DNA from 4 places in the Streptomyces sp. NPDC050610 genome. Region 4 is predicted to be linked to each of the others. Evidence: riboswitches for the same ligand, from Rfam matches in the RefSeq annotation. Region 4 holds a riboswitch; each other region holds the start of a gene.
What was found. Region 4 has a riboswitch for cobalamin ahead of AB0I22_RS22005 (prenyltransferase/squalene oxidase repeat-containing protein). Riboswitches for the same ligand answer to the same signal wherever they lie in the genome.
Positions count from the first base shown of each region.

Region 1 (7,091 bases), on a different contig from region 4:
GGAGATGGTCCGCTGGATCTCGTCCTTCAGCGGCGAGGTGCGGCGGCGTACGGGCCGCCATCCGGTGATCTACACGACCACCCGCTGGTGGAACAGCTGCACGGGCGGCAGCCGGGCCTTCGGGGCGGATCATCCGCTGTGGCTGGCGAACTGGCACGATTCGCCGGGGCCGATGCCCGCCGGCTGGTCGTTCGCGACCTTCTGGCAGCACGCGAACCGCGGCCTCCTCCCCGGCGACCAGGACGTGTTCAACGGCACGATGAAGGGGCTGCGGCAGTTCGCCTCCGGGTGATTCTCCGGGCGCGGCCCAACCCCCGCACCGCGGTGGCGCGGCTCCCGGGACGCCGGGCGCCGCGCCACTCCGGTTGGCGTCACCACCACGCCCGTTCCAGTTCACCTTCCGTTCATCCAGGCTCTTTAGGTTCGCCGCGTCACTGCTCACCAAACTGATTGCCTGGGTGAATGGAACACATCACGCTTCTCATCGGGATCGTGATCGTCACGGCCTTGGTGTTCGACTTTACGAACGGCTTCCACGACACGGCCAACGCCATGGCCACCACCATCTCCACCGGCGCCCTGGGCCCCCGCACCGCGGTGGCGATGTCGGCGGCGCTGAACCTCGTCGGCGCGTTCCTCTCCGTCGAGGTGGCCAAGACCATCTCCGGCGGGATCATCGACGAGAGCGCGGGCATCAGACCTGAGGTGATCTTCGCCGGGCTGGTCGGCGCGATCGTCTGGAACCTCCTGACCTGGCTGGCCGGACTCCCCTCCAGCTCCTCGCACGCCCTCTTCGGCGGACTGATCGGCGCGACGCTGGTCTCCGTCGGCACCGGCGGGGTCAACGGCGACGCCGTCATCATGAAGGTCGTCATCCCGGCAGTGGCCGCGCCCTTCGTCGCGGGCCTCGCCGCGCTGCTCGCCACCCGCCTGACCTACCGCCTCGCCCGGGGCCGCGACGAACGGGACACCGCCAAGGGGTACCGCGCGGGCCAGATCGCCTCCGCCGCCCTGGTCTCCCTCGCCCACGGCACCAACGACGCGCAGAAGACCATGGGCGTGATCACCCTCGCGCTGGTCACCGGCGGCGTCGTCGCCCCGCACTCCGACCCGCCGCTGTGGGTCATCGTCTCGGCCGGCCTCGCCATCGCGCTCGGCACCTATCTGGGCGGCTGGCGCATCATCCGCACCATGGGCAAGGGCATCACCGACATCCAGCCGCCGCAGGGCTTCGCCGCCCAGACCGGCGCGGCCGCCGTCATCCTCTCCTCCTCCCACCTCGGCTTCGCGCTCTCCACCACCCAGGTCTGCTCCGGCGCGGTGATGGGCTCCGGCCTCGGCCGCAAGGGCGGCGTCGTCCGCTGGTCGACCGCCGGCCGCATGGTCATCGCCTGGTGCCTGACGCTCCCGGCCGCGGCCCTCGTCTCCGGCGGCGCGGCGCTCCTCGCCGATCAGGGCGACTGGGGCATCACCGCGGTCGCCGTCCTCGCCCTCGCCGTCTGCGGCGCGATCTGGGCGGCCTCGCGCCGCAAGCCGGTCGACCACACCAATGTGAACGCGCCCGAAGCCGCCGCCCCGGGGGCCGCGGACGCCCCGGCCGCCGAGCCGGCCGGCGTGGTCACCGCCGCGCTCCAGAGCGTCGCCCCGCCGCCCGCCGGTCCGCTCGCCGCGGCGGACGCGCCGGGCCCCCAGTCCCACGACCTCGCCCCGGCCGCCGCGGCCACCAGCTAAGGAACCAGGAACCACGCCATGAACATCGACTGGGCGGCCCTCGGGCAGGTCTTCGGCGTCAGCCTCGTGGTGACGGTCGGCATGGTGGGCGTGTTCACGCTCGGCATCGTCGGCACGTCCCGCAAACCACGGGAACAGGGGAACGGCACGGCCGCCGCGACCGGCGGCCCCGGCGCCCTCGCCCGCACCGGCGCGTACGCCTGCTTCGCCCTGTGCGCGGCGGTCGTCGCGTACGGCATCTACCTCATCGTCGCCTGAGCCGGGCGACGGCGGCGCCTTCGGGCCCGCCGGGCGGCGGAGCGTTTCGACGCCGCCGCCCGGCGGGCCCTTCCGCGCTTCCCGCTGTGTGCCTCCGCACACTCCCCCGTCGCAGGTCAAGCGTGAGTTGACGGCCGTTCCCGGGCCATGGTGGACTTCCGGAGCCAAACGGCGACAGCAGAGGAAGCCGGTGCGAATCCGGCGCGGTCCCGCCACTGTTACCGGGGAGCGCTCCCCCACTGCTCACAGGCCACGGCTCGCCGACAGCGAGCTGGAAGGCCGGGGAAAGCGCGGATCCGGGAGCCAGGAGACTCTGGTCGCCGGTCACGTCGAGCCAGGGCGCGGACCCTGAGTGAGGACACATACGGATGCGTGCCGGTCACGCCCCTTTCGCGTACGGCGCCGCCCTCGGCTTCCTCGGCGACCTCCTCGCGGGCGACCCCCGCCGCGGCCACCCCGTGGCCGCCTTCGGACGCGCCGCCGCCGCGGCCGAGCGCGCCCTGTGGCGCGACCACCGCGGCCTCGGCGCACTGCACACCGCGCTGTGCGCGGGCGGCGCCGCCGCGGGCGGCGCGCTGCTGGCCCGTGCCGTACGCACCGCCCCCGCGCCCCGCGCCGCCGAGACCGCGCTGACCGCCGCCGCCGTCTGGGCCGTGCTCGGCGGCACCTCCCTGGGCCGCGAGGCGCGGGCGGTCGGCGGCGCGCTGGCCGCCGGGGACCTCGCGGCGGCGCGGGAGCGGCTGCCGCATCTGTGCGGGCGCGACCCCCGCGAACTGGACGAGCAGCAGATCGCGCGCGCCGTGGTGGAGTCCGTCGCCGAGAACACCTCGGACGCGGTGGTCGGCGCGCTGGTGTGGGGCGGCCTCGGCGGAGTGCCGGGGCTGATCGGCTTCCGCGCCGTCAACACGCTGGACGCCATGGTCGGCCACAAGTCGCCGCGCCACCGCCGGTTCGGCTGGGCCGCCGCCCGCCTCGACGACGTCGCCGGCTGGCCGGGGGCGCGGCTGACCGCCGTGCTCGCCGCCGTCGCCGGGCCCGACCCGCGCGGCGCGTGGCGCGTGGCCCGCCGCGACGCGGCAAAACACCCGAGCCCCAACGCCGGCCCGGTCGAGGCCGCCTTCGCGGGCGCCCTCGGCGTGCGCCTCGGCGGCACCCTCGCCTACCAGGGCCGGGTCGAGCACCGACCCGTACTCGGAGCGGAGCTGCGCCCGGTCGCCGTCGCGGACATCGAACGGGCGGTACGGCTCTCGCGGCGGGTCTCCCTGCTGGCGCTGGGCTGCGCGATCGCCGGACGGGCGGCGCTCCTGGCCGCCGCGGGCAGGGGGCGGAGCCGGGGAGGCGGCAGCGCGGCCGAAGCCGTCACGGGCGTGGCGCGCGCTGTCGCGGGCGTGGCGGAGGCGGCGGAGGCGCTGGGCCGTACGGGCGCGGCCGGACGGGCCGGAGCGGTCGGCCGTACGGGCGTGGCGGGCGACGTCACGGGCGTGAGCAGGAGGAGTACGGGCGTTGGCGACGGACGGACCGGGGCGCCGGTTGTTGTCCCTGTCCCGAGCGACGAGGCTGGGGCGGCAAGAGCGGTGGCGGGCATAACCCGCCGCGCAGGTGCGGCCTGCGGGCCGGTCGGCGCGGCGAGCAAGGTAACGGGCGTGACCGGCCCGGCGGATGCGGCCGGCCGTACGGGCGCGGCGGGCGACGTCGCTGGCGTGAGCAGGAGGAGTACGAGCGTTGCCGACGGACGAACCGGGGCACCGGCTGCTGTCCCTGCCCCGAGCGACGGGGGCGGCGCGGCGGGGGCGGTAAGAGCGGTAACGGGTGTGAACCGCCGCTCGGGCGCGGCCTGCGGACGGACCAGCGTGGCCGCCGCTGTCGGTCCCGGCCGGGCAGGTGCCGCAGGGCCGGGGCGCGGTGCCGTCCTGCTCCGTGGTGTTGCGGGAGTGGTCGGCGGGGTGGCAGTGGCCGGTGTTGTGGGCAGGCTCGTGGCGGGTGAATGGGGGCCGGTGTGGGTTCGCGGAGCGAGGAGACAGCGGTGACAGGCGACGTACACGGGCCGGGCGGCCCGATCGGCGGTGGGCTGCTCGTCGCGGGGACCACCTCGGACGCGGGCAAGAGCGTGGTGACGGCGGGGATCTGCCGGTGGCTGGTCCGCAAGGGCGTCAAGGTCGCCCCGTTCAAGGCGCAGAACATGTCGCTGAACTCGTTCGTGACCCGCGAGGGCGCGGAGATCGGGCGGGCGCAGGCGATGCAGGCCGCGGCGGCGCGCGTGGAGCCGAGCGCGCTGATGAACCCGGTGCTCCTCAAGCCCGGCAGCGACCGCAGCAGCCAGGTCGTACTGATGGGCAAACCGGTCGGCGAACTCAGCGCGCAGGGCTATTTCGGCGACGGCGAAGCGGCCCGGTACACCGGGCGGGAGCAGCTGCTCGGCACCGTGACGGAGTGCCTGGAGGAACTGCGGCGCACGCACGACGCCGTGATCTGCGAGGGCGCGGGCAGCCCGGCCGAGATCAATCTGCGGCGCACCGACATCGTCAACATGGGCATCGCGCGGGCCGCGCGGCTGCCGGTCGTCGTGGTCGGCGACATCGACCGCGGCGGCGTCTTCGCGTCGTTCTTCGGCACGACCGCGCTGCTCTCCGAGGCGGACCAGCGGTTCATCGCGGGGTATCTGGTCAACAAGTTCCGCGGCGACGTGTCGCTGCTCGAACCGGGTCTGGACATGCTGCGGGACCTCACCGGGCGGCCGACGGTGGGCGTCCTGCCGTACGCGCACGGGCTCGGCATCGACGAGGAGGACGGGCTGCGGGTGTCGATGCGCGGCGCGGTGCGCGAGAGCGTCGTCGCGCCGCCGCACGGCGCGGACGTGCTGCGCGTCGCGGTGGCCGCCGTGCCGCTGATGTCGAACTTCACGGACGTGGACGCGCTGGCCGCCGAGCCGGGCGTCGTCGTGCGGTTCGTGGACCGGGCGGAGGAGCTGGTCGACGCCGACCTCGTGGTGCTGCCGGGCACCCGCGGCACCGTACGGGCGCTGGCCTGGCTGCGCGAGCGCGGGCTGGCCGACGCCGTCGTGCGCCGGGCCCGCGAGGGGCGGCCGGTGCTGGGCGTCTGCGGCGGTTTCCAGATGCTGGGCGAGCGCATCGAGGACGACGTGGAGTCGAAGGCCGGGACGGTGCCGGGGCTGGGCCTGCTGCCGGTACGGGTCCGGTTCGCCGCCGGCAAGACCCTGGCCCGGCCGGCGGGCAAGGCGCTGGGCGAGCACGTGGAGGGGTACGAGATCCACCACGGGGTCGCGGAGGTGGCGGGCGGGGACGAGAAGTTCCTGGACGGCTGCCGGGTGGGGTCCGTATGGGGCACGCACTGGCACGGGTCGCTGGAGAGCGACGGTTTCCGGCGGGCGTTCCTGCGGCGGGTCGCGGAGGCGGCGGGCCGGGCGTTCGTACCAGCGCCGGACACGAGCTTCGGGGCGCTGCGCGAGGAGCAGCTGGACCGGCTGGGCGACCTGATCGAGGAGCACGCGGACACGGACGCGCTGCTGCGGCTGATCGAGGACGGCGTGCCGGAGGGGCTGCCGTTCATTCCGCCGGGTGCGCCGTGACGGGCGCCGGCTCGGCGGGCGCGAGGGGCCTGTGCTTCGGATACCCCGGACGCCCCGGCCGCCCCGGACGCCACAGACACCCCGAATGCCTAAGACACCTCACACACCTCACACCCCTCGGAAACCAACGAACCAATCGCCAAAGGCCACTCGAAGGAGTGATCACCGGATGAGCACCACCTATCCGTTCACCGCGGTCGTCGGGATGGAGGACATGCGGCTGGGCCTGCTGCTCAACGCCATCTCGCCCGCTATCGGCGGTGTGCTCGTACGGGGCGACAAGGGCACCGCGAAGACCACCACCGTGCGCGGCCTCACGGCGCTGCTGCCCGGTGTCGCGGTCGTGCCCGGCTGCCGCTTCTCCTGCGACCCCGCCGCCCCGGACCCCCAGTGCCCCGACGGGCCGCACGAGAGCGGCGCGGGCGGTACGGCGGAGACGTCCGGCACGCGCGGCGCGAAGATGGTCGAACTGCCCGTCGGGGCCTCCGAGGACCGGCTCGTCGGCGCGCTCGACATCGAGCGGGCGCTGTCCGAGGGCGTGAAGGCGTTCGAGCCCGGCCTGCTGGCCGCCGCGCACCGGGGCGTGCTGTACGTCGACGAGGTCAACCTGCTGGGCGACCACCTGGTCGACGCGCTGCTGGACGCCGCCGCCACGGGCGCTTCCTACGTGGAGCGCGAGGGCGTCTCCGTACGGCACGCGTCCCGCTTCCTCCTCGTCGGCACGATGAACCCCGAGGAGGGCGAGCTGCGCCCGCAGCTGCTGGACCGGTTCGGCCTGACGGTGGAGGTCGCGGCCTCGCGGGAGCCGGACGAGCGGGTCGAGGTGGTGCGCCGCCGGCTCGCCTACGACGAGGACGCGGCGGCCTTCTCCGCGAAGTGGGCGGCCGAGGAGACCGCCCTGCGGGAGCGGATCGCGGCGGCGCGGGCGCTGCTGCCGTCCGTACGGCTCGGGGACGGCGCGCTGCGGCGGATCGCCGCGGTGTGCGCGGGGTTCGAGGTGGACGGCATGCGCGCGGACATCGTGACCGCGCGGGCCGCGACGGCGCTGGCCGCGTGGGCGGGCCGGTCCGATGTGGCGACCGAGGACGTGCGGCAGGCCGCGCTGCTCGCGCTGCCGCACCGGCGGCGGCGGGCGCCCTTCGACGCGCCCGGTCTGGACGAGGAGAAGCTCGACGACATCCTGCGGCGGTTCGAGGAGGAGAACCCCGAGCCGGAGCCCGACCCGGAGCCGGAGCCGGAGGGCCCGGACGACGGCGGGCCGGACGAGGGCGGTCCGGGCGACAGCGGACCGGAGGACGACGGTCCCGGCGGCGGGTCGCCGCAGGACCACCAGGACGGGGACGGGCCCGACAGCCCGGACCTGCCCACGCAGCGCGAGTCGGGCGCCGATCAGCAGGACGCGCCCGAGCCGCAGCCCCAGTCGCAGGAGCCCCGCGGGGACCACGGGCCGGAAGCGGACGGCGATGGCGGCGAGGACGGCGAAGGGGGCCCGCTCGCCGCGGCCGTCCGCGCGGAC
Region 1 is NZ_JBFAIV010000023.1:57,007-64,097, reverse strand. It holds gene AB0I22_RS26100 (lysozyme) at 1-292, shown strand, start outside; gene AB0I22_RS26095 (inorganic phosphate transporter) at 463-1,731, shown strand; gene AB0I22_RS26090 (hypothetical protein) at 1,750-1,989, shown strand; cobalamin riboswitch at 2,169-2,303, shown strand; partial or broken gene AB0I22_RS26085 (cobalamin biosynthesis protein) at 2,358-3,299, shown strand; gene AB0I22_RS26080 (cobyric acid synthase) at 4,046-5,575, shown strand; gene AB0I22_RS26075 (putative cobaltochelatase) at 5,745-7,091, shown strand, end outside.
Region 1: it holds a riboswitch for cobalamin, as region 4 does, so the genes downstream of both, AB0I22_RS26085 (cobalamin biosynthesis protein) here and AB0I22_RS22005 (prenyltransferase/squalene oxidase repeat-containing protein) in region 4, are expected to answer to the same signal.

Region 2 (7,091 bases), on a different contig from region 4:
CGGATCGTCGTCGGCGCCGAGGCCCACCAGCTCGACGTGTCCGGTCTCCCGGTCGCGTACGAACACGTCGGCGGCCTTGTTGGCGTCGCCGGGCACGAGGTTCGTCGCCGAGGAGGTGAAGAACAGCAGCCTTCCGTCGTCGGCGAGCTTCCCCCCGGTGGAGTCGCTGTCGGCCTGGCTCCCGTCCTGCGCGAGCGACTCCAGCGTCGTCGTGCCGTCGTGGAGGTCCCGGACGTAGACCCGCCCTTCGCGGAGCGGAGCCTCCTTCACCACGCCGGGCCAGTAGCTGCTGAAGGCGGCGTACCGGCCGTCCGGGCTGAGCGAGGTGACCCTGCCCCCGTAGGTCTTTCCCTCCCAGTTCACGGTCAGCGCCTGGGTCCGCCCGGTGCGCAGGTCGTGGACGAAGGAGGGGTACTCCCTGGGCTTGGCGACCGAGGGCCCGCCGGGCTCCCGGCGCACCGGCTCGCCGGGCTCCAGGTTGAACGCCTTCGAGGTGAAGGCGATGTGCCGGCCGTCCGCGCTGATGACCGGCTGGGCGGACGCGCGGTTCGCCTGCGTTCCGTCGCTCGCGACGCTCACCCGGCGCGTGGTGTGCGTACGCCGGTCGTACGCGAAGATGTCCTGCACGTCGTTGGTGTCGCCCGGCACCAGACCGGCGCGGCGCGAGGCGAAGGCGACGACGCGGCCGTCTGCGCTGATCGACGGCATCCAGGCGCTGTAGGTCTGCGGGCCGGGGGCCGGACCGGCGCCGACGCGCTCGGTGCGGCCGGTGCGCCGGTCGCGTACGAACACGTCCTGCGCGCCGTTGTCGTCACCGGGCACCAGGTTGGCGGCGTACGAGGCGAACGCGACATACCGGCCGTCGGCGCTGATGGAGGCGTCGGACGACCAGCCGTCCGCTTGTGTGCCGTCCGCGGCCACGCTGACGCGCTCGACCCGCTTGGTCCGCAGGTCCTTGACGAAGACGTCCTCCTCCGCGTTGGTGTCGCCGGGCACCAGGTTGGCGGCGGCGGAGGTGAATACGGCGAAGCGGCCGTTGCCGGAGATCGCCTCGGTGGAGGAGGCGGCGTCGGCCTGTGTCCCGTCGGCCGCGACGCTCACCCGCTCCGTGTGCGGCGGCGCACCGGGCCCCGCCCAGGCCGCCCCCGCAGGCAGCAGCACCGCCGCGCAGACCGCGGCTCCCACGACGGTGCCGCGCTTGAATCTGCCCATTCCGTGTCCCTTCCGGACATCGATCGCCGCCGGGCCGAGAGAATCGGCCCGGCGGTCGGCCAAGTGTTGGGCCGTTTAAGGAAGTTGATCGGCGCTGTCCGCGCCATCGGCTTTCAGTGTCCGAGGCGCCGGACGAAGACGTCCGAGACGTCGTTGGTGTCGCCGGGGACCAAGTGGCCGTCGTCGGAGTCGAAGACGGCGACGCGGCCTGCGGCGTCGACGGCGACGGAATCCGTCCACATCGTGGACTGGCTGTCGTCGGCCGCGAGACTCACCAGCTCGACGTGCCCGGTCTCCCGGTCGCGTACGAACACGTCGCCGGTGTTGTTGGCGTCGCCGGGCACGAGGTTGGCCGCCGAGGAGTGGAAGAACAGCAGCCGGCCGTGGTCGGCGAGCTTCCCCCCGTAGGAGGCGCTGTCGGCCTGGCTCCCGTCGGGCGCCAGCGACTCCAGGGTCGTGGCCCCCTTCTGGACGTCCCGGACGTAGACCCGCCCTTCGCGGAGCGGAGCCTCCTTCACCACGTTGGGCCAGTAGCTGCCGAAGACCGCGTACCGGCCGTCCGCGCTGAGCGAGGTGACCCGGCCCCCGGCGGTCTTCCCCTCCCAGCTCACCGTCAGCGCCTGGGTCCGCCCGGTGCGCAGGTCGTGGACGAAGGAGGGGTACTCCCTCGGTTTGGCGATCCCGAGCCCGCCGGGTTCCGGCCGCGCCGGCTTGCCTGGCTCCAGGTTGAACGCCTTCGAGTAGAAGGCGACGTGCCGGCCGTCCCCGCTGACGACCGGGAAGTACGACGACAGGTTGCCCTGGGTGCCGTCGGTCGCGACGCTCACCCGGCGTGTGGTGTGCGTACCGCGGTCGTACGCGAAGACGTCCTGCTCCCCGTTGGTGTCGCCCGGCACCAGATCGGTGCGGCCCGAACCGAAGGCGACGACGCGGCCGTCGGCGCTGATCGACGGGCTCCAGGCGTCGGGGCTCGGCGTGCCGGCGACCGTGCCGCCGCTGACGCGCTCGGTACGGCCGGTGTGCCGGTCGCGTACGAACACGTCCTCCGCGCCGTTGTCGTCGCCGGGCACCAGGTTGGCGGCCGCGGAGGTGAACGCGACATAGCGCCCGTCGGCGCTGACCGAGGCCTCGGACGAGGCGGCGTCCGCCTGCGCGCCGCCGGTGGCCACGCTGACGCGCTCGACCCGCTTGGTCCGCAGGTCCTTGACGAAGATGTCGGCAGCGCCGTTGGTGTCGCCCGGCACCAGATTGGCGGCGGCCGAGCTGAAGACCACGTACCGCCCGTCGGCGGAGATCGTCTCGGTGGCGGAGTAAGCGTCGGCCTGCGTCCCGTCGGCCGCGACGCTCACCCGCTCCGTGTGCGGCGGCGCACCGGGCCCCGCCCAGGCCGCCCCCACCGGCAACAACGCGGCCGCACAGACCGCGGCTCCCACAACGGCTACACGCTTGGATCTGCCCATCTCGCGTCTCCCCCAGTTCAGAATCTGACGTGCCGGATGAAGCTGTCCTGCGCTTCGTTGGTGTCCCCGGGCACCAAGTGGTCGTCTCAGGCCGGAAGGGCGAGTGCGAGGGCGGCCGGGCCGATGACGCCCGCGCGTCCGAGTAAGTGCCCGGGTACGTCCATTCCGGCTCTCCCCTCCCGAGACTCTTCCGTGGCCGCCGAGCCAACTCTGTCGGCCGTACACGGTCAACGCATGGGACGGTCGACAGGACCGCAATACGCCTGTTGCAGCAGGGGAAACCGAGGCTCGTGTCCTACCCCGTGCCATGCCCGGCGGCCAAGGGGTGAACGGCGTCGGTCTTCGTCACTCCCCGAGACTCCGGATGAAGACGTCCGAGGCCCCATGGGCGCCGCCGGACGCCGAGCCGCTGTCGACGTGCGCCGAGCCGCTGTCGCCAGGTGCCGAGCGGCTGTCATCGGGCGCCAGACGGCTGTCGTCGGAGTCGAGGACGGCGGTGCGTCCTCCGGTGCTCGGATGGTGCACATAGGAAGAGCGCTCGCGGGACTTGGCGACCGTGGGTGCGGTGGCGTCCAACGCCGGCGACGGCGACTGTCCGGCGCCGCGGTAGGGGGCCCGTGGCGTGACGGCGATGCGCCTGCCGTCCGCGGCGACGACCGTCCAGGCGGTCGCCGCGCCCGCCTGGGTCCCGTCGCTCGCGACCCTCGCCCGCCGCGTGACGTGCGTACGCCGGTCGTACGTGAAGACGTCCCGCACGCCGTGGGCGCCGCCCGGCGCCAGGCCGTCGCGGCCGGAGGCGAAGGCGACGACGCGGCCGTCGGCGCTGATCCCCAACGCCCGCACGTCGCGGGCCGCTCCGGCGCTCGTAGCGCCCGTACCGCCCGTACTGCCCGTACTGCCCGTACTGCCCGTACCGCCCGTACTGCCCGTACCGCCCGTACCGTCGGAGACGTCGGCGCCGTCGCCGGTGATCCGCTCGGTGCGGCCGGTGCGGCGGTCGCGTACGAAGATGTCGTCCACGCCGTTGGCGTCCCCCGGCACGAGGTTGGCGGCCGCCGAGGAGAAGGCGACGTAGCGGCCGTCCGCGCTGATCGCGGGGTTCGCCGACCAGGAGTCGGCCTGCGTGCCGTCGGCGGCGACGGTGACGCGCTCCACCCCGCCCGTCCGCAGGTCCTTGGCGAAGATGTCCGCCTGGCCGTTGGTGTCGCCGGGCACCAGGTCCGCGGAGTCCGAGGCGAAGACGGCGTAGCGGCCGTCCGCGGAGACGGCCGCGCCGCCGGAGGAACCGGCCGGCCGCGCGCCGTCGGAGGCGGCGGCGGCGATCCGTTCCGTACGCGGCGCCTCCGGCCAGGCGGCGGCGGCCGCCACCGGCAGCAGCACCAGCGCGCACATCCCTGTCCCGACGACGGCTGTGCGGGTGCGTTTGCCCATCTCGTCCCCTCCTGGGGTGCCGCTTGCCCGTGGCTCTCGCGTCCGGTCCCCGCCGCCGCGGACGAGCCAACTCCGCCGACGGTGGACGGTCAACGGATCGGGCGCGGGACCAGACGTCAATACGCTTGTTGCAGCAGGGAAAACCGGGGCTCGTGTCATGCGCAGGCAGCGGGCCGGGGCCCGCGCGCATGGCGGAAAATCGGCGAAAACGCGGTGGGGACCCGGCAGAATCGCGGGGGAAGCGCGACGGCGCCACTAGCACATTCACCCCACTTCCTGCGGAGAGCGACACAAGATGTGGGGGTGCGTGCGACCGCCAGCACAAGATGTATGCTCATGCTCGCTGTCGTCGCAGGGGAATCCGGTGCGAATCCGGAACTGTCCCGCAACGGTGTATGTGTGCGCATTTACGTACCCATGAGTCCGATGACCTGCCGAGAGCACGCCCCTGGCCGAGCCGCCATACCCGGCCTGGGCGTCGAATACGTCCGGGCCTCGCGGGTTGGGCCGGTGGACGCGGTGCGGCGTGCCCTTTTCCGGGTCGCGCCCGTACGCGCCCGTCGCCCCCTCCCTCCTGGCCCCCTGCCGAGCGAGGGAGAGCCACACCGTGACCATCGCGCCCGCCGATCCGGTTTCAGAGGTAGCGTCCGACGGCCCGGGTACCGCGCTGCTGCGTACCCTGACCGACCTCACCGCCGATCTGCCCGCCACCGACCCGGGCAAGGTCGCCGCCGCCGCGCTGCGCGGCCGCCATCCCGGTTCGGACGCGGCCGAACTGCGGTCGCTGGCCACCGAGGCCGCCGCCGGCCTGATCGCCGAGGAGCCCGAGTACTCCCGGCTGGCCGCGCGGCTGCTGACCCGGGCCATCGCCGACGAGGCGGCCGGCCAGGGCGCGCTCTCCTTCTCCGCCTCCGTCGCCACCGGCCACCGCGAGGGGCTGATCGCGGACGAGACCGCCGCGTTCGTCACGGACCACGCCGCCCGGCTCGACGCCCTGGTGGAACGGGCCCTCGCCGACGGCGCCGACGACCGCTTCGGCTACTTCGGGCTGCGCACGCTGCACAGCCGCTACCTGCTGCGCCACCCGCTGACCCGGCAGGTCATCGAGACCCCGCAGCACTTCCTGCTCCGGGTCGCGTGCGGCCTCGCCGAGGACCGATCCGTACGGGCCCTGGACGACGTCGCCGAGCTGTACCGGCTCACCAGCACGCTGTCCTACCTGCCCTCCTCCCCCACCCTCTTCAACTCCGGCACCCGGCACCCGCAGATGTCGTCCTGCTACCTGCTGGACTCCCCGCTGGACGAGCTCGACTCGATCTACGACCGCTACCACCAGGTCGCACGGCTCTCCAAGCACGCCGGCGGCATCGGCCTCTCGTACAGCCGCATCCGCTCCCGCGGCTCCCTGATCCGCGGCACCAACGGCCACTCCAACGGCATCGTCCCGTTCCTGCGGACCCTCGACGCCTCCGTCGCCGCCGTCAACCAGGGCGGCCGGCGCAAGGGCGCGGCCTGCGTCTACCTGGAGACGTGGCACGCGGACATCGAGGAGTTCCTGGAACTGCGCGACAACACCGGCGAGGAGGCCCGGCGCACCCACAACCTCAACCTGGCGCACTGGATCCCCGACGAGTTCATGCGCCGCGTCGAGGCCGACGCCGACTGGTCGCTGTTCTCGCCGGCCGACGCGCCCGAGCTGGTCGACCTGTGGGGCGACGAGTTCGACGCCGCGTACCGCGCGGCCGAGGCCGCGGGCCGGGCCGTCAAGCAGATCCCGGCGCGGGTCCTCTACGCCCGGATGATGCGCACCCTCGCGCAGACCGGCAACGGCTGGATGACGTTCAAGGACGCCGCCAACCGCACCGCGAACCAGACCGCCGAGCCGGGCCGGGTCGTGCACTCCTCCAACCTGTGCACCGAGATCCTGGAGGTCACCGACGACGGCGAGACGGCCGTCTGCAACCTCGGCTCGGTGAACCTCGCGGCGCACCTGGGCACGGACGGCGAGATGGACTGGGAGCGGCTCGACGCCACGGTCCGCACCGCCGTCACCTTCCTCGACCGCGTCGTGGACATCAACTACTACCCGACCGAGCAGGCCGGGAACTCCAACTCCCGCTGGCGGCCCGTGGGTCTGGGCCTGATGGGCCTCCAGGACGTCTTCTTCCGGCTCCGGCTGCCCTTCGACTCCCCCGAGGCCGCCGAGCTGTCCACCCGCATCTCCGAGCGGATCATGCTCGCCGCGTACGAGGCGTCCGCCGACCTCGCCGAGCGCCACGGCCCGCACCCGGCCTGGTCCGCGACCCGTACCGCGCGCGGCGTGCTCCACCCGGACCACTACCCCGACGCCGAGCCGACGTGGGCCGACCGGTGGGCGGCGCTGCGCGCCCGTATCGCGAAGACCGGCATGCGCAACTCGCTGCTGCTGGCCATCGCGCCGACGGCCACCATCGCCTCGATCGCGGGCGTGTACGAGTGCATCGAGCCGCAGGTCTCCAACCTCTTCAAGCGCGAGACGCTCAGCGGCGAGTTCCTCCAGGTCAACGCCTACCTGGTGGAGGACCTGAAGAAGCTCGGCGTGTGGGACCGCACGACGCGGGACGCGATGACGGAGGCCAACGGCTCGATCCAGGAGCTGGGCTGGATCCCCGCCGAGGTGCGCGACCTGTACCGCACCGCGTGGGAGATCCCGCAGCGCTCGCTGATCGACATGGCGGCGGCCCGTACGCCCTACCTGGACCAGAGCCAGTCGCTGAACCTGTTCCTGTCCTCGCCGACGATCGGCAAGCTCAGCTCGATGTACGCGTACGCCTGGAAGCGCGGCATCAAGACCACGTACTACCTGCGCTCGCGCCCGGCGACGCGCATCGCGCAGTCGGCGCGCGCGGCCGCCCCCACCCCCGTACCGCAGCAGGCGAGCGACCCCGACGACGCGATCGCCTGCTCCCTGGAAAACCCCGAGTCCTGCGAGGCCTGCCAGTAATGACC
Region 2 is NZ_JBFAIV010000002.1:129,493-136,583, forward strand. It holds gene AB0I22_RS02830 (hypothetical protein) at 1-1,212, opposite strand, end outside; gene AB0I22_RS02835 (hypothetical protein) at 1,326-2,672, opposite strand; gene AB0I22_RS02840 (hypothetical protein) at 3,018-4,103, opposite strand; cobalamin riboswitch at 4,424-4,557, shown strand; gene AB0I22_RS02845 (ribonucleoside-diphosphate reductase subunit alpha) at 4,711-7,086, shown strand.
Region 2: it holds a riboswitch for cobalamin, as region 4 does, so the genes downstream of both, AB0I22_RS02845 (ribonucleoside-diphosphate reductase subunit alpha) here and AB0I22_RS22005 (prenyltransferase/squalene oxidase repeat-containing protein) in region 4, are expected to answer to the same signal.

Region 3 (7,091 bases), on a different contig from region 4:
TGGGCCCAATTTGCAATTTGAGGAGCCGTCACCCTCGCGACGAGGGGTCAGTCGTCGCCCTCCAGGTTGCCCTCGGTCTCCAGGAACGCCTGGCGCAGGGCGTCGAGGGTCTCCGCGTCCGGCTCGGCCCACATGCCGCGGCTCTCGGCCTCCAGCAGCCGCTCCGCGATGCCGTGCAGCGCCCAGGGGTTGGCCTCCTGGAGGAAGGCGCGGTTCTCGGGGTCGAGGACGTAGGTCTGGGCGAGCTTGTCGTACATCCAGTCGGGGACGACGCCGGTGGTGGCGTCGTAGCCGAAGAGGTAGTCGACGGTGGCGGCGAGTTCGAAGGCGCCCTTGTAGCCGTGGCGGCGCATCGCCTCGATCCAGCGGGGGTTGACGACGCGGGCGCGGAAGACGCGCGAGGTCTCCTCGACCAGGGTGCGGGTGCGGACCGTCTCGGGCCGGGTGGAGTCGCCGATGTACGCGGCGGGCGCGGTGCCCTTGAGCGCCCGTACGGTCGCGACCATGCCGCCGTGGTACTGGAAGTAGTCGTCCGAGTCGGCGATGTCGTGTTCGCGGGTGTCGGTGTTCTTGGCGGCGACCGCGATGCGCTTGTAGGCGCTCTCCATCTCCTCGCGGGCCGGGCGGCCCTCCAGCTCGCGGCCGTACGCGTAGCCGCCCCAGACGGTGTAGACCTCGGCGAGGTCGGCGTCGGTGCGCCAGTCGCGGCTGTCGATGAGCTGGAGCAGGCCCGCGCCGTACGTGCCGGGCCGGGAGCCGAAGATACGGGTGGTGGCCCGGCGTTCGTCGCCGTGCACGGCGAGGTCTGCCTGGGCGTGGGCCCGCACGTAGTTCTGCTCGTCGCTCTCCTCCAGCCCGGCGGCAAGCCGCACGGCGTCGTCGAGGAGCCCGATGACGTGCGGGAAGGCGTCGCGGAAGAAGCCGCTGATGCGCAGGGTCACGTCGATGCGGGGGCGGCCCAACTCCTCGGCGGGGATGGGCTCCAGGCCGTTCACGCGGCGCGAGGCGTCGTCCCAGACGGGCCGGACGCCCAGCAGCGCCAGTGCCTCGGCGATGTCGTCGCCGGAGGTGCGCATCGCACTCGTGCCCCACAGGGAGAGGCCCACGGACTTGGGCCACTCGCCGTTGTCGGTGCGGTAGCGCTCCAACAGCGAGTCGGCGAGCGCCTGGCCGGTCTCCCAGGCGAGGCGGCTGGGCACGGCCTTGGGGTCGACGGAGTAGAAGTTGCGGCCGGTCGGCAGGACGTTGACCAGGCCGCGCAGCGGGGAGCCGGACGGCCCGGCGGGCACGAAGCCGCCGTTGAGGCCGTGCACGGCGTGGTCGAGCTCGTCGGTGGTGGCGGCGAGGCGCGGCACGACCTCGCGGGCGGCGAACTCCAGGATGGCGCGGACGCCTTGGCGCTGCGCCTCGGGCAGCTCCAGGCTGGCCTTCTCGGCGGCGGCCGGGTCCCAGTCGGCGTCCTCCATGGCCGCGACGAGCGTACGGGCGCGCTCCTCGGCCTCGTCGGCGCCGGTGCGGGTGGCGGCGGACTCGTCGAGGCCGAGGGCCTCGCGCAGGCCGGGCAGGGCGGCGGTGCCGCCCCAGATCTGCCGGGCGCGGAGGATCGCGAGGACGAGGTTGACGCGCTCGGGGCCGGTGGGGGCGCCGCCGAGCACGTGCAGGCCGTCGCGGATCTGGGCGTCCTTGACCTCGCACAGCCAGCCGTCGACGTGCAGCAGGAAGTCGTCGAACCCGTCGTCGTCCGGCCGGTCGGCGAGCCCGAGGTCGTGGTCGAGCTTGGCGGCCTGGATCAGCGTCCAGATCTGGGCGCGGATGGCGGGCAGCTTGGCCGGGTCCATGGCGGCGATGGAGGCGTACTCGTCGAGGAGCTGCTCCAGGCGCGCGATGTCGCCGTAGGACTCGGCGCGGGCCATCGGCGGCACGAGGTGGTCGACGAGGGTGGCGTGGGCGCGGCGCTTGGCCTGGGTGCCCTCGCCGGGATCGTTGACCAGGAAGGGGTAGATGAGCGGCAGGTCGCCGAGGGCGGCGTCGGGGCCGCAGGCGGCGGACAGGCCCGCGTTCTTGCCGGGCAGCCACTCCAGGTTGCCGTGCTTGCCGAGGTGCACCATGGCGTCGGCGCCGAAGCCGCCGTCGGCCCGGTCGGCGGCGATCCAGCGGTAGGCGGCCAGGTAGTGGTGCGAGGGCGGCAGGTCGGGGTCGTGGTAGATGGCGATGGGGTTCTCGCCGAAGCCGCGCGGCGGCTGGATGAGGATGAGGAGGTTGCCGCGGCGCAGGGCGGCCAGGACGATGTCGCCCTCGGGGTTCCGGCTGCGGTCGACGAACATCTCGCCGGGCGGGGGTCCCCACTGGCCCTCGACGGCCTCGCGCAGTTCGGCGGGGAGCCGCTCGTACCAGCGCCGGTAGTCGGCGGCCGGGATGCGGACGGGGTTGCGCGCCAGCTGCTCCTCGGTGAGCCATTCCTGGTCGTGGCCGCCGGCTTCGATGAGGGCGTAGATCAGCTCGTCGCCGACGCCGGATTCGAGGCCGGGTACGGGCTCGGTCCCGAAGTCGTAGCCGTCGGCCTTCAGGCGGCGCAGCAGGGCGACGGCGCTGGCGGGGGTGTCGAGGCCGACGGCGTTGCCGATGCGGGAGTGCTTGGTGGGGTAGGCGGAGAGGACGAGCGCGAGGCGCTTCTCGGCGGCCGGGATGTGGCGCAGCCGGGCGTGGCGCACGGCGATGCCGGCGACGCGGGCGGCGCGCTCGGGGTCGGCGACGTAGGCGGGCAGGCCGTCCTCGTCGACCTCCTTGAAGGAGAACGGGACGGTGATGAGGCGGCCGTCGAACTCGGGGACGGCGACCTGGGTGGCGGCGTCCAGCGGGGAGAGGCCCTCGTCGTTCTCCTCCCAGGCGGTGCGCGGCCCGGTCAGGCACAGGGCCTGGAGGATCGGCACGTCGAGGGCGGCGAGCGCGCCCGCGTCCCAGGACTCGTCGTCGCCGCCGGCGGACGCCTCGGCGGGCTTGGTGCCGCCGGCCGCGAGGACGGTGGTGACGACGGCGTCGGCCGCGCCGAGCGCCTCGACCAGCTCGGCCTCGGGCGCGCGCAGGGAGGCGACGAAGAGCGGCATGGGCACGCCGCCCGCGTCCTCGACGGCCTGGCACAGCGCCTCGACGAAGGCGGTGTTGCCGCTCATGTGGTGGGCGCGGTAGTAGAGCACGGCGATCCGCGGGCCGCTCGCGTCGGCGCGCGGGGTGCGCTCCAGCGAACCCCAGGTGGGGGCGGGCGCGGGCGCCTCGAAACCGTGGCCGGTGAGCAGCACGGTGTCGGAGAGGAAGCGCGCGAGCTGCTCCAGGTTGGCGGGCCCGCCGTGCGCGAGGTAGGCGTGCGCCTCGGCGGCGATGCCGACGGGGACGGTGGACGCCTCCATCAGCTGGGCGTCGGGGGCCTGTTCGCCGGTGAGGACCACCACGGGCCGGTCCCCGGCGAGCAGGATGTCGAGCCCCTCCTGCCAGGCGCGTACGCCGCCGAGGAGCCGTACGACGACGAGCTGGACGCCGTCGAGGAGGCCGGGCAGCTCGCTCAGGTCGAGGCGGGCCGGGTTGGCGAGCCGGTAGGGCACGGGCCCGTCGGCGGCGCGCGCGCTGAGCAGGTCGGTGTCGGACGTCGACAGCAGCAGGATCACTGGAACTCGCCTCGCGTAGTCGTTCCGGGCCGGGTGGCCGAGGGGGCCCGGCGGCTGGGGGTACGGGAGCCCGCGGCAGAGCGGCGGGCGGACAGCGGGTCCGTCCGGGGCGCGCGGAGCCGGAACATGCGCATGCGTCGGCAAGCCTTCCTCGGGGTCCGCGCCCCGGGCGGTGGGAGGACGGCGGGAGTTCCTGACTCGCCCGGCATCGCTGCCTGGCTCACAGTGGCGGGACCGTGCCGGAGTCTCACCGGCTTCCTCCCCTGGCGCCGTCGCTGGCGTCCGGCGGATCGAAATGATCCACCGGTGAGAATAGTAAGCGCTATACGTTCCGAGCTGAGGGCCGGCGAGGCCGACCGGCCTCTCATGCCGGCCCACGGAGGACGCCTCCCAGCAGGAGCCGGGGAAACTTGAGGACACATGGCCGCCCGATCCAGCCCGCCCAGCGCTTGAGGACCGGGCCCGCGCCCCCATCCGGCCCGACGCCCGAGGACGCGCAGCGCCCCCAACCGGCCCGACACCCGAGGACGCACAGCGACCCCATCCGGCCCGACACCCGAGGACGCACAGCGACCCGATCCAGCCCGTCCGGCGCTTGAGGACAAGCCCCGCCCCCGTCCCGCCGGCGGCCGGGGGCGCACAGCAACCCCATCCAGCCCGTCCGGCGATTGAGGACAAGGCCCGCGTCCCATCTCGCCGACACCCGAGGACGCACAGCCACCCCATCCAGCCCGTCCGGCGATTGAGGACCAGGGTGCGGGGCGGCGCCCCGCGAGAAACACCGGCACCCACCCAAGTGGAACGTCTCGGTATGCTCGCAGCCATGCCTTTCGCCCCCGCTCCCACCCCGCCAGGGGCCCGGCCCACCGCCCGGCACGGCGACGACGCATGCCCCGGCGCGCTGCGCCTGCACCCCGCCGCGGACGGCGCCCTGGCCCGTATCCGCGTCCCCGCCGGACTCCTGACGACACGTCAGGCAACGGCACTGGCCCACCTGGCGGCGGAACTGGGCGACGGCTGTCTCGACCTCACCTCGCGCGGCAACATCCAGGTGCGCGGGCTCGCCCCCGACCGCGGGGCGGCGCTCGCGGTCCGGCTGCGCATGGCCGGTCTGCTCCCCTCCGACCGGCACGAGCGCGTACGCAACATCGCGGCATCCCCCCTCGCCGGACTCGACGGCGCCGGGCACGCGGACGTACAGGCCTGGGCCCGCGAGCTGGACGCGCTGCTGTGCGCGGACCCGGACACCGCCCGGCTCTCGGGCCGCTTCCTCTTCGGCCTCGACGACGGCCGCGGCGACGTGGCCGCCCTCGTCCCCGATGTGACATTGATCGCAGGTCAGGACGGTCGTACGGCGCTCGGCTACGGCACCGGAGGACCGGCCCTCGGCCTCGCCGCCGAAGACGCCCCCCGCGCCGCCGTGCTGGCGGCGCGTGAATTCCTGAGCGCACGCGACGGCAGCGGCGTTGACGCCTGGCGCGTGACCGACCTCCCCCAGGACCACCGCCCGCGCGCCGGCGCCTTGGCCGCGCGCCTCGCCGCCGAAGACATCGGCAGCACCCCGCTGCCCCGGACCTCACCATCGCTGGGCGCGCCGCCCGCCCCCGGCCTCGTCCCCGGCCCGCACGGCGCGTACGCCCTCTCGGTGGCGGCGCCGCTCGGGCGGATGACCGTCGCCCAGTGGGAGCTGCTCATCGAGGCGGCGGCCTGCGACGGAAGCGGCGAACTGCGTGTGACACCCTGGCGCGGCATCGTCCTCCCCGGCCTGCGGGCCGCCGCCGCCCCGGCGCGGCTGGCAGCGCTGGCGGACGCCGGTTTCGTCACCAGCGAGGCATCGCCCTGGCACGGAGCGGGAGCGTGCGCGGGCCGGCCCGGCTGCGCGAAGTCCCTCGCGGACGTGCGTACCGACGCGGCGGCGGCGCTCTCCGGGCGGAGCGGCGGCGGGCTCCCGGTCTACTGGTCCGGCTGCGAGCGGCGCTGCGGCCACCCCGGCGGCGGCTGGGTCGACGTCCTGGCGACGGGCGACGGCTACCGCGTCACCGTACGGCCGGTGCCCGACGGCGCTGACGGCTCCGGCGGGCCGGCCGGGCCCGAGGTCGTCGCGCCGGGGCGGGAGCTGGCCGACGCGGTGGCGGCGGCGCGCACCGCGTAGCGTGCGTGCCCGACCGATGTGACCGGTGGACGACACCCCCTGAAACGACGGCCGGCCACGGCCCGGCACCATCCAGCCAGACCCAGTCAGTGATCCCAGCATGCGAGGAACAGTGTTCGACTACGAGAAGGACGGGGCGGCCATCTACCGCCAGTCCTTTGCCACCATCCGCGCGGAGGCGGACCTCGGCGGGCTGCCGCCCGACGTCGCCCAGGTCGCGGTGCGGATGATCCACGCCTGCGGGATGACCGATCTCGTCCGCGACCTCGCCTACTCCCCCGGCGTCGTCGCCCGCGCCCGCGAGGCGCTGCGCGCCGGGGCGCCCATCCTGTGCGACGCCAACATGGTCGCCAGCGGCGTCACCCGCAAGCGGCTGCCCGCGGACAACGACGTGATCTGCACCCTCGCCGACCCGTCCGTGCCGGACCTGGCGAAGCGGCTGGGCACCACGCGCAGCGCCGCCGCGCTGGAGCTGTGGCGCGACCGGCTCGACGGCGCGGTGGTGGCGGTCGGGAACGCGCCGACGGCGCTGTTCCGGCTGCTGGAGATGGTGAGCGAAGGAGGGGCGGGGGCGCCGCGCCCGGCGGCCGTCATCGGCATACCGGTCGGTTTCATCGGCGCCGCCGAGTCCAAGGACGCGTTGGCCGGCCACCCGGCGGGCCTCGAACACCTGGTGGTGCGCGGGCGGCGCGGCGGCAGCGCCATGGCGGCGGCCGCGATCAACGCGATAGCGAGCGAGGAAGAGTGAGCGAGCAGCAGACCACCGGCCGGCTCTACGGGGTCGGGCTCGGCCCCGGCGACCCGTCGCTGATGACCGTACGGGCCGTCGAGGTCATCGGCGCGGCCGACGTCGTCGCGTACCACAGCGCCCGGCACGGCCGCTCCATCGCGCGCTCCATCGCCGAACGGCATCTGCGCGCCGACCACATCGAGGAGCCGCTGGTCTACCCGGTCACCACGGAGCGGACCGACCACCCGGGCGGCTACCGGGGCGCGCTGGAGGAGTTCTACGAGCAGTCGGCGGCCCGGCTGGCGGCGCACCTGGACGCGGGGCGCACCGTCGCCGTGCTCGCCGAGGGCGACCCGCTCTTCTACGGCTCGTACATGCACATGCACAAGCGGCTCGCCGACCGCTACCCGACCGAGGTCGTCCCCGGCGTCACCTCGGTCAGCGCGGCCGCGGCCCGGCTCGGCGAGCCGCTGGTGGAGGGCGAGGAGGTGCTGACCATCCTGCCGGGCACGCTGCCCGAGGAGGAGCTGGCGGCGCGCCTCGCCTCGAC
Region 3 is NZ_JBFAIV010000007.1:141,626-148,716, reverse strand. It holds gene cobN (cobaltochelatase subunit CobN) at 48-3,659, opposite strand; cobalamin riboswitch at 3,826-3,962, opposite strand; gene cobG (precorrin-3B synthase) at 4,483-5,811, shown strand; gene AB0I22_RS11445 (precorrin-8X methylmutase) at 5,912-6,559, shown strand; gene AB0I22_RS11440 (precorrin-2 C(20)-methyltransferase) at 6,556-7,091, shown strand, end outside.
Region 3: it holds a riboswitch for cobalamin, as region 4 does, so the genes downstream of both, cobN (cobaltochelatase subunit CobN) here and AB0I22_RS22005 (prenyltransferase/squalene oxidase repeat-containing protein) in region 4, are expected to answer to the same signal.

Region 4 (7,091 bases):
TGTTCACGCAGTACGTGCCGGTGCGCACCCGGCGCGCGACGTCGATGCCGCGCTCGACGTCGGCGGTCCAGACGCTGCCGGACAGGCCGTAGTCGGAGTCGTTGGCGATCCGTACCGCCTCCTCCTCCCCCTCGTACGGGATCAGGCAGACGACCGGGCCGAAGATCTCCTCACGGGCGATCCGCATGGAGTTGGAGACGTCGCCGAAGAGCGTCGGCTCCACGTACCAGCCCGTCTCCTGGTCCGCCGGGCGTCCGCCGCCGGTGAGGAGTTTGGCCCCCTCCCGCTGCCCGATGGCGATGTAGTCCAGGGACCGCTGCCGCTGCCGCCGCGCGACCAGCGGGCCGATCTCGGTGGCGGCGTCGAGCGGGTCGCCCACCACGAGCGCGCCCGCGGCGGCGGCGAGCCGCTCCGCGATCTCGTCGTAGCGGGCGCGGGGCGCGAGCACCCGGGTCTGGGCCACGCACGCCTGCCCGTTGTTCATCCAGGCGCTGGGCACGATCCCGGCGACGGCCGCCTCCAGGTCGGCGTCCGGCAGGATGACGGCGGCCGACTTGCCGCCCAGTTCCAGGGTGACGCGGGTCAGGTTCCGGGCGGCCACCTCCATGACGCGCCGGCCCGCCTCGACCGACCCGGTGAAGGACACCTTGTCGACGCCGGGGTGCCCGACCAGGTACTCGCTGACCTCCCGGTCGGCCGGCAGGACGGACAGCACCCCGCGCGGCAGCCCCGCCTCGGCCGTGATCTCGGCCAGCAGATACGCGTCCAGCGGCGTCTCCGGCGACGGCTTGAGCACCACCGAGCAGCCGGCGAGCAGGGCGGGCGCGAGCTTCGCGGCGGCCACGAACTGCGGTACGTTCCACGGCACCACGGCCGCGACCACGCCCACCGGCTCACGCCGCACCAGCAGCGGCCCGAGCACTCCGGCCCGCCGCTCCTCGTACGGGAAGTCGCGCGCGACGGTGATCGCGCAGTCCCAGACCATCATCGCGCCGAGCGCCTGCGCGAGAACGCTCCAGGAGGAAGGGGAGCCGTTCTGGGCCGAGATGAGCCGGGCGATCTCCTCGTGGCGCGCGGCTATGGCGTCCTTGATGCGGGTGACGACCTCGATCCGCTCGTCCAGGGTGCGGCTCGCCCAGACGCCGGAGTCGAAGGAGGCGCGGGCGGCGGCGACCGCCTTGTCGACGTCCGCGCGCGAGGCGTGCGGCACCCGGCCGATGACCTGTTCCGTGTGCGGCGAGACGACCTCGATGGCGTCCCGGCCTGCCGGATCGGTCAACTCGCCGCCGATGAAGAGCTGTCCGTGCTCGATGAGGTCGCTCATGTCTGAGCCTCCCGCGGGTTGGCTTGGCCCCTGCCCGTACGGCCGCCGGTGCCGGCAACCGTTCTGACACTGCATCAGAACTGATACCAGTTCTAGTTATAGTGGGCAATGGATCCGACGCGGGACGCCGTGGGATACGGCCCGGCAGACGACGAACGGCCCGCCCGGCGACGAGACCGGGCGGCCACAGCGAGAGGGGACCCCGCATGGCGCACGTCACGGACCACGGAGGCGGGGTCTGGTCCATCCCCGTCCCCATACCGGACAACCCCCTCGGCCACACCCTCATATACCTCCTCGACACCGACGACGGCCCCGTCCTCATCGACACCGGCTGGGACGACCCCGCCTCCTGGGACGCGCTCGCCGCAGGGCTCACGGAGTGCGGCACGGCCGTCTCCGAACTGCGCGGCGTGCTCATCACCCACCACCACCCCGACCACCACGGCCTCTCCGGGCAGGTCCGCGAGGCGTCGGGCGCGTGGATCGCCATGCACCCCGCCGATACGGACGTGGTGCGCCGCACCCGGGAGACGGACCCCCTCCACTGGCTGGGCTACCTCGTCGACAAGCTCGCCGCCGCGGGCGCCCCCGACGACCACCTCGCCCCGCTGACCGCCGCGCTCGCCGAAGGCCGCGCCCGCCCCCTCCCCGGACACCGGGCCGCACTGCCCGACCGGGCCATCGAACCGGGCGAACTCCTCGACCTCCCCGGCCGCCGGCTGCGCGCCGTCTGGACCCCCGGCCACACGCCCGGCCACGTCTGCCTCCACCTCGAAGAGGCCCACCCCGCCGGCCGGCCCGGTCACGGCCGGCTCTTCTCCGGCGACCACCTGCTGCCCGGCATCACCCCGCACATCGGCCTGTACGAGGGCCCGGCCGCCGGGAAGGGAACGGCGGCGGGCACTCCGGGAGACGCTTCGGCAGGCCCTTCGGCGAGCGCTTCGGCGAGCCCTTCGGTGAGCGCGTCGACGGGCATTTCGCCAGACGCCTCGGCGAGCGCTTCGGCAGTCGTCCCGGCGGGCGCGGCCATCGACCCGCTCGGCGACTACCTCGCCTCCCTAGAACGCGTCGCCGCCCTCGGCCCCGCCGAAGTGCTCCCCGCCCACCAGCACCCCTTCACCGACGCCCCCGCCCGCGTCCGCGAACTCCTCGAACACCACCGGGCCCGCCTCGCCGACCTGCGCGAACTCCTCGCCACCCCCCGGACGCCCTGGCAGCTCGCCGTGGCCATGGAGTGGAACCGCCCCTGGGCCGGCATCCCCTACTCCTCCCGCAACATCGCCGTCTCCGAGACCGAGGCCCACCTGCGGCGGCTGGTGAAGCTCGGCCACGCGGAGGCGGTGCCGGGGAGCGAGCCGGTCACCTACCGGGCGGTGTGAAGAGAGGGGAAGGGAAGGTCCGCTCCGGCCCGTGAGCGGAGCGCGCGGAACCCGCCCGTTAGAGTGTTCTGCACAACTTCATCCCGCCTCGCCACGGGGAAAGCCGGTGCGACTCCGGCGCTGACCCGCAACCGTGAGTGCGGCCCGTACCGCGTGTACGGCCGTACGAGCCGGAGCACCCGCGCCGGGGCGAACAGGCTCCCGGAACCGGACGCGCCCGCCTGGCGGCGGCGCCCGGCCACCGGCACCGTCGAGGTATACGGAGCTGAGCCCGGTGCCACCGCGCGGTCTGGACGACAGTGCGCGGGTGGGCGGCCGTGCACGGCTGTGTACCACCACCGCTGTGTACCACGCTGTGTATCACCCACCGCTGCGACATTCACCGAGAGGCACCGACCCCATGGCCCCCTCCCCCGCCGTCCACGCGCGCCGCGGCGCCGCGGCTCTGGCCGCCGCCGCCCTGCTGAGCGCGGCCGCGGCCCCCGCCGCCTTCGCCGATTCGCCGCCCCCGGCGGCGCCGGGCCTGTACGGGACGACGAACCCGCAGTTCGACGGCGTGTTCCGGCAGTCGCTGGCCTTCCTCGCGCAGGACTCGGCGGGCGTCACGCCCGCCAAGCCGGCCGTGGACTGGCTGGCCGGGCAGCAGTGCGCGGACGGCGGCTTCGCCGGGTACCGGGCCGACACCGGCACAGCGTGCGACGCGAAGAAGGGCGAGTTCACCGACGCCACGGCCGCCGCCGTGCAGGGGCTCGCGACGGTCGGCGGGCGCGGCGCGGAGGTGAAGAAGGGGCTCGACTGGCTCAAGGCCACCCAGAACGAGGACGGCGGCTGGGGCGCGCAGCCCGGCAACCCCAGCAACGCCAGCTCCACCGCGACGGCCATCGGCGCGTACGCCGCGGCCGGCCAGGACCCGGCGAAGGCCGCCGCCAAGGGCGGCAAGAGCCCGTACGACGCGCTGCTGACCTTCCAGCTCGGCTGCGACGCCAAGGAAGGCGAGCGCGGCGCCTTCGCCTATCTGCCGCAGAAGGGGCAGCTGCTCGCCAACGACCTCGCGAGCGCGGCGGCGACGCTGGCCGCATCGGGCAAGGGGTATCTGGTGGAGCACCCGAGTGGTGGGGACAAGGCCCCGAAGCCGCTCGCCTGCACCGATGGCAACGGCAAGGGCAAGGCGGAGAACGCCTCCGCGGCGGCCGACGCCGGGTCCGCCTACCTGGCGGCGAAACTCGCGGGCAACGGGCAGCACCTGGCCTCCGCCATGGACCCCAAGTCCGACAAGCCCGACTTCGGGGCCACGGCCGACGCCGTCACCGCCCTCGCGGCGGGCGGCCACACCGACGCCGCGGGGAAGGCCATGGGGTGGCTGCGGGACGACAAGAACGGCGCCGCCGCCTGGGCCAAGGGCGACCCCGGCAAGCTCGCGAAGCTGATCCTCGCGGCCAAGGCGTCCGGGACCGACCCGCGCACCGTCGGCGGCGACCTCGTACAGCAGCTGAACGCGACGGGCCCGAAGCCGGAGGCGGCGGACTCGTCGAAGAAGGACGCGAAGGACGAGAAGAAGAAGGACGACAGCGGGTTCGGCGTCTGGTGGTTCGTGGGCGTCTGCCTGGTGGCGGGCATCGGCGTCGGCTTCCTGATCAGCGGCCGCAAGAAGAACCCGAAGCGGTGACGGGCGGCCTGCGCCGGGCGTTCGGCGCGGCGCTGCTCGCCGGGGCGCTCGCCGTCCTGGGCGCCGCGCCCGCGCACGCGGACGGCTACCGCTACTGGTCCTTCTGGGAGCGTTCCGGCCAAGAGTGGACGTACGCCACACAGGGGCCCTCTGTGGCGCGGCCCGACGACGGCGACACCCTCGGCTTCCGGTTCGCCGTCAGCCAGGACTCCTCGCAGGCGGCGAAGCCGCGCGGGGCCGCGGGCTTCGGCGCGATCTGCGCGGACACCCCGGCCAAGGGCGGCAGCAAGCGCGTCGCGCTCGTCGTCGACTTCGGCACCGCCGCCGACGCGCCGGACGGGCGTACGCCGCCCCCGGCCCGTACGGCCTGCGCGCGCGTCGGTACGGACGCCAGCGCGAGCGAGGCCCTGGCGGCGGTCGCGAAGCCGCTGCGCTACAACTCGGCGGCGCTGCTGTGCGCCATCGACGGCTACCCGAAGTCGGGCTGCGGCGAGCAGGTCGCCGACGGCGGGAAGAAGACCCCCGCGCCGAGCGGGTCGGACAAGGCCGAGGCCACAGACAAGGCGGACAAGGACGATGGCGGGGGCGGCCCGTCCGCCGGGCTGATCGGCGGCATCGCCGCCGTCGTCGCCCTCGGCGCCGCCGCCTGGTGGCAGGCACGCCGCCGCCGCGGATGAACGACCACCAAGCGCGGCGCCCCCGCGCCCGTACGACGGCGGACCAGCGGAACGGGCCGGTCATGGGCCGCGCCCGTGCTCCTCTGACCTCCCGGAGCAGCGCCCTGCACCCCGGCGCGTGGTGGCTGTGGGCGCTCGGGCTGGCCACGGCCGCTTCGCGGACCACGAATCCGCTGCTGCTGTGCCTGCTGGTCGGGGTCGCGGGGTATGTGGTGGCGGCGCGGCGTACGGACGCGCCGTGGGCGCGTTCGTACGGGGCGTTCCTCAAGCTGGGGCTGCTGGTGCTGGCGATCCGCCTGGTCTTCGCCGTCGTGCTCGGCTCCCCGATCCCCGGTACGCACACGCTCTTCACCCTCCCCGAGGTGCCGCTGCCGGACTGGGCGCGCGGGGTGCGGATCGGCGGCCGGGTGACGGCGGAGGGGCTGGTCTTCGCGCTGTACGACGGGCTCAAGCTCGCCGCCCTGCTGATCTGCGTCGGCGCGGCGAACGCGCTCGCGAACCCGGCGCGGCTGCTGAAGTCCCTGCCGGGCGCGCTGTACGAGGCGGGCGTCGCGATCGTCGTCGCCATGACGTTCGCGCCGAACCTCGTCGCGGACGTGGCGCGGCTGCGCGCCGCGCGCCGGCTGCGCGGCCGTCCCGACCGCGGCGCCAAGGCGCTGCTCCAGGTCGGGCTGCCGGTGCTGGAGGGCGCGCTGGAGCGTTCGGTGGCGCTGGCGGCGGCCATGGACGCGCGCGGCTACGGCCGTACCGCCCAGGTGCCGTCCGCTGTGCGGCACACCACGACCGCTCTGACGCTGGGCGGGCTGCTCGGGGTGTGCGCCGGTACGTACGGGCTGCTGGCCGCGCAGGGCGCGGGGTACGGGCTGCCGGTGCTGCTGGCCGGTCTCGCCGCCGCCATGGGCGGCCTGTGGCTGGGCGGGCAGCGCTCGGTCCGTACCCGCTACCGCCCCGACCGGTGGGGCGCGCGGGCGTGGCTGGTGGCGGGTTCGGGGGTGGCGGTGGCGGGGCTGATGATCTGGGCCGGTTCCTACGCGGCGCAGCCGCTGCACCCCCCGGCCGTGCCGCTGACCGCGCCGGACCTGCCGCTGTGGCCCGCGGCCTCGGTGCTGCTGGGGCTGCTGCCCGCGTTCGTCGCACCGGTGCCGCCGCGCGGGCCGCGGCCGTCGGACGATCCGCGCTTGTCCGGCGATCCGGGGCCGTCGGACGATCCGCGACCGTCGGACGATCCGCGACCGTCCGGCGATCCGCGACCGTCCGGCGATCCGCGACCGTCGGACGATCCGCACCCGGCGGACGATCCACGGCCGTCCGACGATCCCCGCCCGTCGGACGATCCCGAGGGCTCGGCACCCGCCCGCACGAGCCGCCGTACACCGTCCGCTCCGCACCCTCCGGGCGGCGAACCCGGCCCGTACCCGTATGCGAAGGAGGCCGGACAGTGAGCGCGGCGATCCGCTTCGAGCAGGTGTCGGTCACGTACGACAACGCGACGGCGCCCGCGATCCACGGCGTGGACCTGGCCGTTCCCGAAGGGGAGCTGGTGCTGCTGGTCGGGCCGTCCGGTGTCGGCAAGTCGACGATGCTGGGCGCGGTGAGCGGGCTCGTACCGCACTTCACCGGCGGCACGCTGCGCGGCCGCGTCACCGTCGCGGGCCGCGACACCCGCACCCACAAGCCGCGCGAGCTCGCCGACGTCGTCGGCACGGTCGGCCAGGACCCGCTCTCCCACTTCGTCACCGACACCGTCGAGGACGAGCTGGCCTACGGCATGGAGTCGCTGGGGCTCGCTCCCGACGTGATGCGCCGCCGCGTCGAGGAGACCCTCGACCTGCTCGGCCTCGCCGAGCTGCGCGACCGGCCCATCACCGCCCTCTCCGGCGGCCAGCAGCAGCGCGTCGCCATCGGCTCGGTGCTCACCACCCACCCCAAGGTGCTGGTGCTCGACGAGCCGACGTCCGCGCTCGACCCGGCCGCCGCCGAGGAGGTCCTCGCGGTCCTCCAGCGGCTCGTCCACGACCTGGGCACCACGGTCCTGCTGGCCG
Region 4 is NZ_JBFAIV010000017.1:130,577-137,667, reverse strand. It holds gene AB0I22_RS22015 (aldehyde dehydrogenase) at 1-1,324, opposite strand, end outside; gene AB0I22_RS22010 (MBL fold metallo-hydrolase) at 1,531-2,706, shown strand; cobalamin riboswitch at 2,765-2,908, shown strand; gene AB0I22_RS22005 (prenyltransferase/squalene oxidase repeat-containing protein) at 3,107-4,372, shown strand; gene AB0I22_RS22000 (SCO2322 family protein) at 4,369-5,049, shown strand; gene AB0I22_RS21995 (CbiQ family ECF transporter T component) at 5,112-6,491, shown strand; gene AB0I22_RS21990 (ATP-binding cassette domain-containing protein) at 6,488-7,091, shown strand, end outside.